Regions from separate parts of the Paenibacillus phoenicis genome, predicted to be linked through region 3. Evidence: predicted binding sites of a transcription regulator. Region 3 holds the regulator's gene; each other region holds the start of a gene.
What was found. Region 3 encodes Rex, which represses fermentation and respiration genes when NADH is low (regulators of the CRP and FNR family bind a similar motif). Its sites were predicted from a motif close to TTGTGAAATATTTCACAA; they were not measured.

Region 1 (3,386 bases), 1.8 Mb from region 3:
CGTATTTTGAGCAAATACCTCGATCCGGAGTACACGGACAAGATCGAACAATCGCTCCGCGAACACGGCATCGAGCTGGCTTTAGGCCAAAAGGTCACGCGCTTTGAAGGCGAGAACGGCAAAGTAACGAAAGTCATCACCGATAAAGGCACATACGCTGCAGACCTGGTGATCATGTGCATTGGGTTCCGTCCTAACACGGAGCTGTTAAAAGGTCAGGTCGACATGCTGGACAACGGCGCGATCATTGTGGACGAATATATGCGCACCTCGAAGCCGGATGTGTATGCGGCAGGCGACAGCTGCGCCGTCTTCTATAACCCGACAGGCAAGCATGCCTATATCCCGCTGGCAACCAACGCCGTTCGCATGGGGACGTTGGTAGCGCGAAATTTGGTTGCGCCAACCGTGAAGTATATGGGTACCCAAGGCACTTCGGGGATTAAAATTTACGAGGATAACATCGCCGGGACCGGTTTAACTTTAGCAGCGGCCAAGGACGCCGGTTTGGATGCAGAGGCGGTACTCATCACCGACAACTACCGACCGGAATTTATGCCAACCCATGAGCCGGTCATGCTGAAGGTGGTCTATGAGAAAAATACTCGCCGGATCCTGGGTGCACAAATCATGTCGAAGGTGGATCTGACTCAGTCGATCAACACGATTTCGGTATGCATCCAAAACGGAATGAAAATGGAAGAGCTCGCTTTCGTTGATTTCTTCTTCCAACCTCATTACAACAAGCCGTGGAATTTCTTGAACAGCGCAGGCTTAGAGGTGCTGCCGGAAGTTCCGAAGCGGGAAACTGTTCACGCCTAAGAAAAAAATATCAGCGAGTTCATTCGTGCGGGAGAATTCAAAGCGCTGGAGCCAAAGGAAGCCGCAAGAGCCATCTTTCTGGCGTTCCTGCACTTTCATCATCCTGCGCACTTCCGCCAATGGACGAATGAAGGGATTGATGCAGATTTCGATGCCGTATGGCAGTTAATATTGGACGGGATCGCCGCACCATCCAAGTAAATGCACGGTTAACGTGTAGGTTAAAGACCCTTTCCGGGATTGCTCCGGAAGGGGTCTTTTGTGTTCATGATGCAACACCGGCTTTGTGAAAACGTTAACGTGATCTATGTTATTTTTTCGAGGTAGACTCGCACGCTACAATAAACACGTCTTAATAACGACGAATGACCTGTGAAGTGTCGTTTAGAAGTGACATATAAAGGAGACAGGATCATGGCTTATTCAAAACCTGCGCAAATTGCCGAAGTATCCGTGGAATATGGCGTCAAAAAAGCACATTATCCGCTGCTTACCGTATTGATTCTTGGTTTTTTGGGCGGGGCGTTTATCGCGCTTGGCTTCCTTCTTGATATTCGCGTGATCAGCAGCGCTCCGGCGGAATGGGGCAGTATCGCCAATTTCATTGGGGCTGCGGTTTTCCCGATCGGGCTGATCCTCGTGCTGCTGGCGGGCGGTGAGCTGTTGACCGGCAATATGATGGCTGTGCCGTTAGCACGGATGGCGGGGCGGATTTCCACTGGTGACGTGTGCAAAAATCTCGTCCTCATCACTTTGAGCAATTTCGTTGGCGCTTTGTTCGTTGCTTATTTTTTCGGGCATGTGGTTGGCTTAACAGCCAGCGGACCTTATCTTGAGAAGCTGGTCGATATGGCCGGTCATAAGCTGGACGACAGCTTCCTGCAAGCGTTTGTGTCCGGGATCGGCTGCAACTGGCTGGTTGCTTTGGCGGTTTGGCTGTCTTATGGTGCAGACAATATGAGCGGTAAAATCTTGGGCATCTGGTTCCCAACGATGGCCTTTGTCGCGATCGGCTTCCAGCACGTTGTTGCGAATATGTTCCTGATTCCCGCAGCGATCTTTGAAGGGTATTACTCCTGGGGCGAATACTTGGGTAACTTTGTGCCGGTATGGCTGGGGAATTTGACCGGCGGGGCCATCTTCGTGGCTTCGGCGTATTGGACTGCTTTTCTGAAGGATAAAGGGTCCAAAGACGCACAGGTTACTGAGTTGGCTACGTCATCTGTAGCGGCGAGAGAACACGGATAAACCGGTTTGGTTGGGCTGGGCTGGGTTTGCTGTCTGCCGGAGCGCTTTTTACACCATTATCCCGATGAATCAGAAAGAATTTGTAAGGATAAAAGTGAGCCTCGACTAGCAGCAAACCAGCTAACCAGCAAACCAGCCGATCAGCTATGGGCTAGAAAGTTACCCTCATCATCCTTCATATCTTTATTAACCTCATTAACTCTCATCAACCGCCCCTTCCTTCGAATCTCTACCTCCCGAAAAGATACCTGAAGAAAGCGGATACCTGATCAAAATGGATACCGACCTAAGATGGATATCTAATCAAATACGGATATCTGAACGAAAGGGATACTTGTAAAGATGGATTATTAATCAAAGTTATACACCTGAACGAAGGGGATAATCGTGTAAAGAGGTGTGCGGAACACCCCCACACTCCGGCATCGGCCCCCGGCCCTGCCAACCTGCCATCCGGCCATCCGTCATCTTGACCATCCTACCACCTCGCCATTTCGCATTACACCATCCCGCCATAAGGAAATTCCCGTCTTGGGGTTTACGGCGGGGACGTTTATTCTTACAATAGGCTACAGACAGGAGGGGTGGAACATGATCCATGAACCTAACGGGGTGTTTCCTGCGGTTTGTCCGCTGGATTGTCCCGATACGTGCAGCTTGCTGCTTCATAAAGAGAATGGAAAAATCGTCAAGGTGACCGGCAACCCCGATCACCCGATTACGCAAGGCGCGATCTGCAACAAGGTCCGCAATATGGCGGAGCGGGTCTACCATCCCGAACGGGTGCTGTATCCCCTGAAACGCGTTGGACGCAAGGGGGAAGGGAAGTTTGAACGCATCACCTGGGATGAAGCGATCCAAGAGATCGCGGATCGTTATAAGGGATTGATCCGGGAGTATGGGTCGGAGTCGATCCTGCCGTACAGTTTTTACGGCAATATGGGGATCTTGAGCGTCGATGGGATGGACCGGCGGTTCTTCAACCGTTTGGGCGCGACGCAGCTGCAACAAGGCATATGCAATTCCGCGGGCACTGCGGGATGGAGATATACGATGGGATTTGGCGGCGGGACGAGCCCGGAAGAGACGGTCAAGGCCAAGCTGATCATCGTGTGGGGCGGCAACCTCGTTAGCACCAACATGCACCAGATTGCCCTGATCGAAAAAGCCCGCAAACAGGGAGCACAGCTCGTCGTCATCGACGTGCACCGCAACCGGACAGGACAGCGGGCCGACTGGTTTATCCCGCTTTATCCGGGCACGGACGCAGCGTTGGCGCTTGGGATGATGCACGTGCTGTTCGAACGTGGCCTGGT
Region 2 (3,386 bases), 190 kb from region 3:
TGACGGCGGTTGGGAGGTTTTCATTGGCGGCAACGGCGGGATCAAGCCGCGCTTGGCGGACTCGCTGTGCAAGGTGAAAACCGATGAGGAATTGATTGAAGTGTGCGGCGCGCTGATGCAGTACTACCGTGAAACCGGCAACTACCTGGAGAGAACGTCGGAATGGGTGGAACGGATGGGCCTTGAGCATATCCGCTCGGTTATCGTTGACGATGTGAAGAACCGCAAAGCGCTGATGGAACGGATTGAATTTGCTTTGAAGCAAGTATCCGATCCATGGAAAAAAGTGCTGAACGACAACGAACAGCTTGGCAAATTGTATCACTCGTTAGAAGTGAGCAGCCAGCTGTAATACAGCGTCCTAGAGAAAGGGGTCATGGTGCATGAGTATGGAGAGTAAGGGCGAAACGTTTTATCCTGTTGGTGCCTTGGAGGATTTTCTGCTGCAAATCGGGCGTGTCGTGGAAGTGGCCGGCCTGCAAATTGCCGTGTTCCGAACATCGGATGGCCGGATTTTTGCGGCGCTGAACCAAAATCCGCATCCAAAGGGCGGACCGCTGGCCGAGGGGATCGTATCGGGTCATTATCTGTATGATCCGTTGTATGATTGGAAAATCGACCTGACCACCGGGCTCGTTCAAGCACCGGATACCGGGCAGGTCACGATGTTCCCGGTCAAGGTGGAGGACGAACAGGTCTACATTGCCGCTGCTGCTTTGCAGCAAGCGTAGTGCGGCTATCGACAGCGCGGTGATCGGAAGGTCGCCGCGCTATTTTTGAAGCATGAGGCAAGTTTGATTTGGGGGCGGTGCGGTATTCGTCGCAATGGCATATTGGTTCATTTCCCCCATGCGCAAGAAAGCATAGGGCTCATAACCACATATGTATCCCCCAACCTCATTGGGTAGCGAAGAGGATTGGGGGATTTTTTTACGCGATGGGAAGAAAGCAAAAAAACCGCCCTCCAATCATGGGACGGTTCAATACACCGGAACTAACGCCGAATATGGGGGGAGTACTAGGCGGTTAAATGCGGCAGATTTCGTTCGGGCACAGCTCGCAGTGGCAAATATCTTGCAGCATGACCAGATCTTTGATCACGATCATCCCGTTCTCATAGTCCAGCGCATCCTTCTTGCGCAGGTCGCTCAGCATCCGGTTGACGCTTTCGCGCGTTGCCCCGATCATGTTGGACAAGTCAGTATGGGTGATCTTCTTATTGATCAGAATGGCGTCTCCGTGCGGCTCACCGTACGTATTGCTCAAGCGAATCAAGGTCGAGCACAAAGCGCCCGGTTTGCCGTACATCATCAGATCGCGGAATTTGGTTTGCGTCAAACGGTGATGGATGCCCATCCATTTCATGAAATCGATGGCGAAATCGCAATGCTGACAGATCATGATTTCCAGGTCCTTCTGCTCGATAATGCCGATTTCACAGTCTTCGATGACTTCGGCGGTAAAGCTATGCTTCGAGCTGAAGAACGGATCGGCTTGCCCAACCATATCGCCGACACCATACATGTAGAGGATCAATTCTTTGCCCTCATCCGTCGATTTCGTCAACTTCACACGGCCGCGCTTGATGTAGAACAGTTTATCGGAATAGTCACCTTCCCAGAACAAATGTGTCCCCTCGGGATAAGATTTGTCTTTCATCGTAACGAGAAGGCGATTGAAGTTTTGCTCTGAAAAACAGCTCGTATTGCCGCGGGGCAGGGTGGCATTAACAATTTCACTCATCATCGATTTCCCCTTTGTGCTCCAAATTTTTCTGAAAATTTTAAATTAATTATAACCCGTTTTTTTTAGTTTTTGGGGGCTGTAAAGCCCGAAAAAGTGAACATTGTGAGAAATTTCACTATGTCGAACAGTACGTTCTCGCTAAAAACGGTGCAAAATAATAAACTGGCGATCGGTAAGTATTTAAAGGTGATACTATGTACACAATGTAAAGTATATATGAAAAACTTATCGTGACAAGTGAAAACTTTCAACTTTTTTAAAGTATGTGAAAAATTTCACTATACAAAATCAAAAGCCTGTGCTATGATCAAGACATAAAGAGAAGCGCACAAGCTTCATAAGGATTCGCTTGCAAGTGAATTTTTTCACAAATAAGATTTAGGACCACCATCTGCAAGCAATCCCTAAATCAAAATTTAGGAGGATGAGAGAGATGGCTGTTAAAAACGAAGTAGCTGCTAAGGCTCAGCCAACCGCGCAAGAGTATATTCAAACGTTGATCGACAAAGCCAAGAAAGCTTCCGAAGCATTCATGAGCATGGATCAGGAGCAGATCGATAAGATCGTGCAAGCGATGGCTTTGGCTGGGCTCGACAAGCATATGCATCTGGCGAAAATGGCGATCGAGGAAACGGGACGCGGCGTATACGAAGATAAAATCATCAAGAACATGTTTGCAACCGAGTATATCTGGAACAGCATTAAGTACCAAAAAACAGTAGGCGTCATCGAAGACAATCCTTACGAGAGCTTCCAAAAAATCGCCGAGCCGGTTGGGATCATCATGGGGATTACCCCGGTCACGAACCCAACGTCGACCACCATCTTTAAATCTCTGATCGCCATCAAAACTCGCAACCCGATCATCTTCGGCTTCCATCCATCCGCGCAAGCCTGCAGCACGGAAGCCGCTAAAATATTGCTTGAAGCCGCTGTTAAACACGGGGCACCTGCGGACTGTATCCAATGGATCGAAAATCCATCCATGGACCGCACGAACGCGCTGATGAATCACCCGGATGTCGCTTGCATTCTGGCTACCGGCGGTTCCGCGATGGTTAAAGCAGCTTATAGCTGCGGTAAGCCGGCCCTCGGCGTAGGCCCTGGTAACGTTCCTTGCTTCATTGAGAAGAGCGCCGATCTGGATCAAGCGGTCAACGACCTGATCCTGTCTAAAACGTTTGACAACGGTATGATTTGCGCATCCGAGCAAGCGGTGATTATCGAAGAACCGATCTTCGACCAAGTGAAGAAGAAAATGATCGCCAACGGCTGCTATTTTGTAAATAAAGAAGAAGCTGCCAAGCTGACCGCAGGAGCCATCAACGCGGAGAAATGTGCGGTGAACCCTGCGATCGTTGGTCAATCGGCCGTAAAAATCGCGGAAATGTGCGGCATCGACGTCCCGGCCGGAACGAAAATTCTCGTTGCCGAGATCGAAGGCGTTGGTCCGAAATTCCCATTGTCCGCAGAGAAGTTGAGTCCTGTACTTGCTTGCTACAAAGTGAAGAATGCAGAGGAAGGCATTAAACGTGCGCTGGAAGTTGTGCAATTCGGCGGCATGGGTCACTCCTCGGTAATCCACTCGAACAATGAGGAAGTGATTCAACAATTCTCCGATCGGATGCCAACTTGCCGGA
Region 3 (3,386 bases):
TGGGCAGCTTGCACAAATTTCTCGATAAAGGCTGGCGGGCAGGTGTATGGTGCATGCGGCGACATCATCGTGGTGATGCGGCCTTCTGCCTTGCCGTGCCAGTTCTGAGCAAACGCGATCGCTTCTTTGAGCTTCTGATCTTGCTCTTCCGGGGAGCACAACCCGATGGCCCCGCGCATCAACACGGCGCGAATACCCGATTCCTCCACGACTTTGGCCACTTCGTCCATGTGATCGTACATATCCAGGAACGTCGTCGTCCCGCCCTTGAGCATTTCCAACACAGATAACGCCGTACCGGCATACACATCCGCCGCAGTAAATTTGGCTTCCATCGGCCACATTTTCTCCTGCAGCCAGGTTTGCAGCACCATATCATCCCCATAGCCGCGCAGCAGCGACATCGCCGCATGGCCATGGGTATTGATCAGGCCCGGCAGGAACAACAACCCTTTGCCGTCCAACGTTTCGGCGCCTTCCACGCCTTCCGGGCGCTCTTCGCCAATATAGCTGATCGTATCGCCCTCAACGAGCATATATCCGTGAATTACAGGACGGTCCGCATTTAAGACGGCAAACGTCCCGTTCTTAATTAACCATTTACGACTCATACGTTGCTTGTTTCCTTTCCGTCTTCCAAGTAGTAAGCCAAGCTCAGCAAATCAGTAGTGAAGTCAGCCGCATGGATCCGAACTTCCGGCGGAACCTTCAGAATCGTTGGCGCGAAGTTCAGAATCGCACCGATTCCGGCGGCAACCAGCTCATCCGCTACGCGTTGCGCCTCCGTATCCGGCACGGTGATGATGCCGATGCGGATATTTTTCGCCCGGACGGTTTCCGCCAGCTCTTCGATCGGCTGAATCGTGATGTTGTTGATCTGCTTGCCGATCTTAGCCGGTGAAGCGTCGAACACCGCAACAATCTTCATATTATCCTTCAAATACGCATTATAATTCGAAAGGGCTTGCCCCAGATTCCCGGCACCCACCAGCGCGACGTTAATCTGTTGGTCCAGATTGAGAATTTGTTGAATTTTTTCAATCAAATAAGCGACATCGTAGCCGATCCCCTTCCGGCCAAAATCGCCGAAATAAGCCAAATCCTTACGGATTTGCGCCGGATTGAGATCCAGCTTCTGTCCGAGCTCCTGGGAGGACACCGTTGGCACCTCCCGTCGGCTGAGTTCATTTAAGAAACGCAGGTAAACCGGCAGTCTGCGGACGACAGCGTCCGAAATTTTATCTGACTTCATGCTTGTTCCCCCTATTCTTCAATGCGATCTATGAAGCGGCTTAGGCTTCGGGATTTAACCATTCCGAGATGCGCGGAACCATCTGAGTTAATGGCATATGCTCCATCTTCGGTCCGGGCAAAGAGTATAAGAAATATTTTCCATAATAAGATTCCAGGATCCGGGTATCATAAACGATCACGATGCCGCGGTCCTGCGACGAGCGGACAAGTCGTCCGAATCCTTGCTTAAAGCGGATAACCGCTTGCGGGACGGACAGTTTCATGAATGGATTCTTCTTCTCCCGCTGCAGGCGTTCGCTCTTCGCTTCCATCAGCGGGTGGTTTGGCGGCTGGAACGGCAAGCGTACGATCGCTAAACTGGTCAGCGCCTCGCCAGGAATATCCACCCCTTCCCAAAAGCTGCTTGTCCCGAGCAGCACCGATGCGCTGTTCCCTTGGAACCGCCGGGTCAGCTTGGTGCGGCTGCCGCTGTCCATCCCTTGTCCGATCACCGTGATTCCCTCCGCTGCGAGCAGTTCCTTCAGCGGGTCATACACCTGCCTGAGCATCCGATAGGATGTAAACAGCACCAGCATGCGACCTTGCGTCGCCACCGCGGCATCCGCCAGCGATTGCACCAGCGTATGAATGAAATGGTCATCCCCCACGCTGCCCTTCACACTTGGAAAATCGCGCGGGATCACCAGCAACGCCTGATCGCGGTAGTTAAACGGCGAGGGCAGCATCGCTGTGATCAACCGATCCTCTTCCGCCGCCTCAGTCAAGCCAAGCTGCTCGATCATATATTGGAACGATTTATCCACCGATAAAGTCGCGGACGTCATTACGACGCTCTTCTTCCGGTCGAAGAAAAATTGCTTCAATTGAGCGCTGACGTCAATCGGCACCGCATACATTTGGAGCGACCGGCTACGGAAGTTCCCGTTCGCCTCCATCCAATAGACGGTGTCCTCGCTCTCCAGCTTCATGAAGAAGCGCAGCGCTTCCCGTTCCCCGGCTAAATCTTTAAACAAGCCGCTGATATCGGTGATCAGGCTCTCCGCTGCATAATCGTCCTGCTCTTCTCGGATTTCGGACAGGAGGCGCTCCCCTTTCCGAAGCACGTCGCCAAGACCTACGTAAATTTGATTTTCGAGCGCGGTCAGCGTCTCCCAATCCTTTGGTTTTCGATTCGGCAACAGCCGGTACACGAATTGCCCGGGATCGCCAGGGGCGGCGTCGCTGCGGTCAGGCATCAAGCTGAACAGCAGCTCGCTGAGCTTGTCCCAGCTCTCCTTCACGTCCACCAGCGTTGGATAGATTCCGTCGATGACTGAGCACCATTCTGAGGCTTTCTCCGCGCCCGACGCTTCAAGCGAGCTGCGAAGGTTGGCCAGCTGCCCCGTCTTGCTGTCTTTAAATAACCGGGTCAGCGTATGCACGACCGTAAAATACTTCATATGAATCCCCAAATGCTTGCCGGCCACATCCTCTAAATGATGCGCTTCATCGATAACCAGCCGCTCGTAACCCGGCAGCAGTTGATGCCCCGCCTGGATGTCCGTAAACAGCTTAGAGTGGTTCGTAATGACCACGTCCGCGACACCGGCTTCGTGTTTTGCGCGATGATAGAAGCATTTGCGGAACCAAGGACAGGATCGGCCTAAGCAGGATTCCGACTCACTGGCCACCGTCTCCCATAAATCACCGCCGCGATTGCCGAGATTCAGCTCTTCGTCATCGCCGCTTTCCGTTTGGGTAAGCCATACGACCATTTGCGCGGCCGTCATCACCTCTTCTTTAGGTGTTGAGAAGTCTTTTCTATTTATTTTATGTTCAAATTTGCGCAAGCACAAATAATGCTGCCTACCTTTAAAAACGGCTGCACGAAACGGAAAAGGCACGACCTCCGTCAACAACGGCACATCGCGCTCCCTAAGCTGCTCCTGCAGGTTGATGGTGTGCGTGCTGACCATGACCTTCTCTTCGTTCTTGACGCTGTGGTAAATGGCCGGCAGCAGATATCCTAAGGATTTGCCCGTTCCCGTTCCAGCTTCAACAAGCAAATGCTTGTCTTCCTCAAAAGCCCGCATGACCTCATTCAGCATCATGTTCTGGGCTTCCCGCTCCTCATACTGCGGCAAACGCTCCCG
Region 4 (3,386 bases), 1.8 Mb from region 3:
CCTGTGCTCATCCTCGATGAGCCAACCGTCGGCCTCGATCCGCGCACGGAACGCGAGCTGCTGGCGACGATCTTTCGCTCGACGCAGGGCAAGTCGCTCATCTGGGTGACGCACCACCTTGTTGGTGCCGAAAAGATGGACGAGATCGTGTTCATGGAGCACGGACGGATCGTGATGCGCGGCAGCCATGCGGAGCTGCTAGCCCGTGAACCGCGGTACCGCAATTTGTACCGGCTGGATTGTCCGGAGGAGTAAGACACATACTAAAAATAAGGCGGCGATGCAAGGGAAACCGGCATCGCCGTTTTTTAGATTTAAGAAAAGTATAGCAAGATGTCCGAACTGCAAAAGTACATTTGATTTCCGCCAAATTCCGGCCGATGAGCCCTTTGAGCTGCAAAAGTGCAGTTGATTTCGGCTAATTTTGCCCTGGAACCACGAAATCGTTGAAATGAACTGCACTTTTACATCCCATTCGCCTTTTTTCGGTCGAAATGGGTGAAATGAACTGTACTTTTACATTTGGAGGGTCGTTTAGAGGGCGTTTGCGCTTCACTTCAGTCGCCTGCATCCTTGGTTGGAACGTCTGAGGTGTTTGGGGAGTTTTTGTAGTCTGGCTTGGGGCGTCGTGGTGTCTCGCATGGGTCGTTTTGGTGCCTTTACTTAGGTTGTTTGTCACCGCACTTTATTCGTCTGCAGCTCATGCGGCCCTACCTTGCTCATCAGCGGCTTCGCTTTACTGTCAGCGCCTCACTTTGCGTAACTGCAACTTCACTTTGCCCGTCTGTCGCCCCGCTTGTCTCATCAGCCCCCGTTTCGGGCACCACTATAACCACTATAGGAAGGGACTAGTTATATTACTCAATAAATAGCCTTTTCTGCTTCCGTTTTCACAAGGGAGCCGATATAATGGTTCTTAATATATTTACATGAGGTGTAAGCTATAAGAGTTTGGGTTTGGTCAATCCCAATCGGGTATAGCCTGAAAAATGCAGCTAACGGGGTGAGGGGATGGAGCTCAGACAAATCCAATACTTTATTGAGGCGGCCAAGCTGGAGCATGTGACGGAAGCGTCGTATGCGCTGCATGTGTCGCAGTCGGCGGTCAGTCGGCAAATCTTTAAGCTGGAGGCAGAGCTGGGCGTCGATCTGTTTGTCCATGAAGGCCGGAAGGTGAAGCTGACACCCATCGGCCGGCAGTTCCTGCAGCATATGGAGCAAATGATGAAGGTCCTTGAGCAGGCGCGACAGGAAATTAACGAGTATCTGGATCCGGAGCGCGGGACGGTCCGCATCGGTTTCCCGAGCAGTCTGGCGGCCAACCTGGTGCCGACGGTGGTGTCGGCGTTTCGGCGCCGGTATCCGGAGGTGCATTTTCAACTGCAGCATGGGTCGTATCGGGAGCTGCTGGACTGGGTCGGCGGCGGCTTGATGAATCTGGCCATGATTGGTCCGGTGCCCCAAGGGGAACCCCAAGTCACAGGGGAAATGTTATTCCGCGAAAAGTTCAAGGTGCTGTTGCCTGCCGGACATCGCTTGGCTGACCGTGAATCCGTGGGGCTGGACGAACTGCGGGAGGATGTATTCGTATTATTCCCGAAAGGCTTTGTTCTGCGGGAAATCGTGGTGGACGCCTGCGACAAAATCGGATTTCAACCAAAGGTGTCGTTTGAAGGGGATGATCTGGACGCGATTAAGGGGCTGGTGTCCGCCGGGCTGGGGTTGACGTTGCTTCCGGAGATTGCGCTCGGCGAGCATATTCCTTCCACGATCGTGTCGCTGCCGATGATGGAGCCTCAGGTCACCCGGGACGTTGGGGTGATCATTCCGGCGAATCGCGAGCTCGCGCCGACGGAAAAGCTGTTTTATGATTTTTTGAAAGAGAACCTGCCGTTGTCATGCGGAAATTAGGATTCATCGAAAAATGATATCGATAAGGGCCGTGAATTTTGTCACTTGCACGGTCCTTTTTTCTTGAAAATGTGTTACAATTTATTCGGATTGTTCAGGTTTAAGATGTGCAAATTTTCACTAACTTAAAATGGGTTATAGGCATCCAAAGGAGGAACACTATGCTTGAACAGAAGTTCGGCTAGCGAATCCTCAGATTATCGCAAAGGAGAATCGAATATGTCAGAGACAGTTACAGAAACAAAAACGGAGCAATCCGTAGCTGGTACCGCAAGTGGGCAGCAGGAGCTCCTGGAGCAGCTCTTGAAGCCGGAGGTGCAGCAATCGCTGACCGCTCTGGTTGAGCAGCTTCCCAAATTAAATGAGCTCGTTGGAGTTTTGACGAAAACGTATGATTTTGCCAAAGCGGTGGCGACGGATGAAATTCTGAAGAATGACACGGTAGGCGCAATTTCGGAAATTGCCGGGCCAGTTGTTGGCAAGGTGAAGCATTTGGCGGCTAACGTCATCGAAGCGAAGGATCGTGCCGAGGACAGCCAAGAAGTCATTGGCGTGTTTGGGTTGATGAAGATGCTGAAGGACCCGCAAACGCAAAAGCTGCTCCGGTTCGTTAACGCGTATCTTCAAGTGTCCGGTGAACGGGACCGCCAACAAAACTAACGGAGGAATACGATTATGTCAAAACATATTTTAATTTTGGGCGCCGGCTATGGCGGCGTACTCAGCGCATTGTCGGCCCGTAAGTTTATGGATAAATCGCAGGCGCGGATCACGGTGGTGAACCAATATCCGACGCATCAAATCATTACGGAGCTGCATCGCCTTGCCGCAGGCAGCATTTCCGAACGCGCGGTGTCCTTGCCGCTCGATAAGCTGTTTAAAGGCAAAGACATCGATTTGCGTATCGCTAAGGTTGAGAGTTTTTCTGTCGACAAAAAAGAAGTTAAGCTCTCCGACGGTACTGTGTTGTCTTATGACGCCCTTGTGGTTGGTCTGGGCAGCATTACTGCGTATTTCGGCATCCCGGGCTTGGAGAAGCACAGCATGGTGCTGAAATCGGCGGACGATGCCAAACGGATTTATGCGCATATCGAATCGCGTATTCGCGAATATGCGGCAAGCGGCAACGAAGCCGATGCTACGATCGTGATCGGCGGCGGCGGATTGACTGGCGTCGAGCTGGTTGGCGAAATCGCGGATAAGCTGCCGGAACTGACGAAGAAATACGGCGTACCTCAAAGCGAGATCAAGCTCATGCTCGTGGAAGCTGGACCTAAGATCTTGCCGGTGCTGCCGGACGAGTTGATCGAGCGCGCCACAGCCAGCCTCGAGAAACGCGGCGTGAAGTTCTTGACCGGCTTGCCGGTGACCAATGTGGAAGGCAACACGATCGATCTCAAGGATGGGCAAAAGATCGTGGCCAACACCTTCGTTTGGACGGGCGGCGTGCAAGGCAATCCGCTGGTTGGCGAATC

Region 1: a site for Rex is predicted at 1,107-1,124, ahead of U9M73_RS15930 (formate/nitrite transporter family protein). Genes of this name have one in related genera too.
Region 2: a site for Rex is predicted at 2,010-2,027, ahead of adhE (bifunctional acetaldehyde-CoA/alcohol dehydrogenase). Genes of this name have one in related genera too.
Region 4: a site for Rex is predicted at 2,017-2,034, ahead of U9M73_RS16170 (DUF1641 domain-containing protein). Genes of this name have one in related genera too.

What each region holds. Positions count from the first base shown of each region.
Region 1 covers NZ_JAYERP010000001.1:3,356,050-3,359,435, reverse strand. The annotation lists gene U9M73_RS15935 (FAD-dependent oxidoreductase) at 1-822, shown strand, start outside; gene U9M73_RS22220 (hypothetical protein) at 832-1,023, shown strand; gene U9M73_RS15930 (formate/nitrite transporter family protein) at 1,237-2,070, shown strand; gene U9M73_RS15925 (molybdopterin-containing oxidoreductase family protein) at 2,662-3,386, shown strand, end outside.
Region 2 covers NZ_JAYERP010000001.1:1,796,201-1,799,586, reverse strand. The annotation lists gene nirB (nitrite reductase large subunit NirB) at 1-352, shown strand, start outside; gene nirD (nitrite reductase small subunit NirD) at 384-731, shown strand; gene U9M73_RS08530 (Crp/Fnr family transcriptional regulator) at 1,027-1,743, opposite strand; gene adhE (bifunctional acetaldehyde-CoA/alcohol dehydrogenase) at 2,180-3,386, shown strand, end outside.
Region 3 covers NZ_JAYERP010000001.1:1,603,554-1,606,939, forward strand. The annotation lists gene U9M73_RS07525 (amidohydrolase) at 1-611, opposite strand, end outside; gene U9M73_RS07530 (redox-sensing transcriptional repressor Rex) at 608-1,252, opposite strand; gene dinG (ATP-dependent DNA helicase DinG) at 1,293-3,386, opposite strand, start outside.
Region 4 covers NZ_JAYERP010000001.1:3,404,650-3,408,035, reverse strand. The annotation lists gene cydC (thiol reductant ABC exporter subunit CydC) at 1-255, shown strand, start outside; gene gltC (glutamate biosynthesis transcriptional regulator GltC) at 1,012-1,911, shown strand; gene U9M73_RS16170 (DUF1641 domain-containing protein) at 2,131-2,571, shown strand; gene U9M73_RS16165 (NAD(P)/FAD-dependent oxidoreductase) at 2,587-3,386, shown strand, end outside.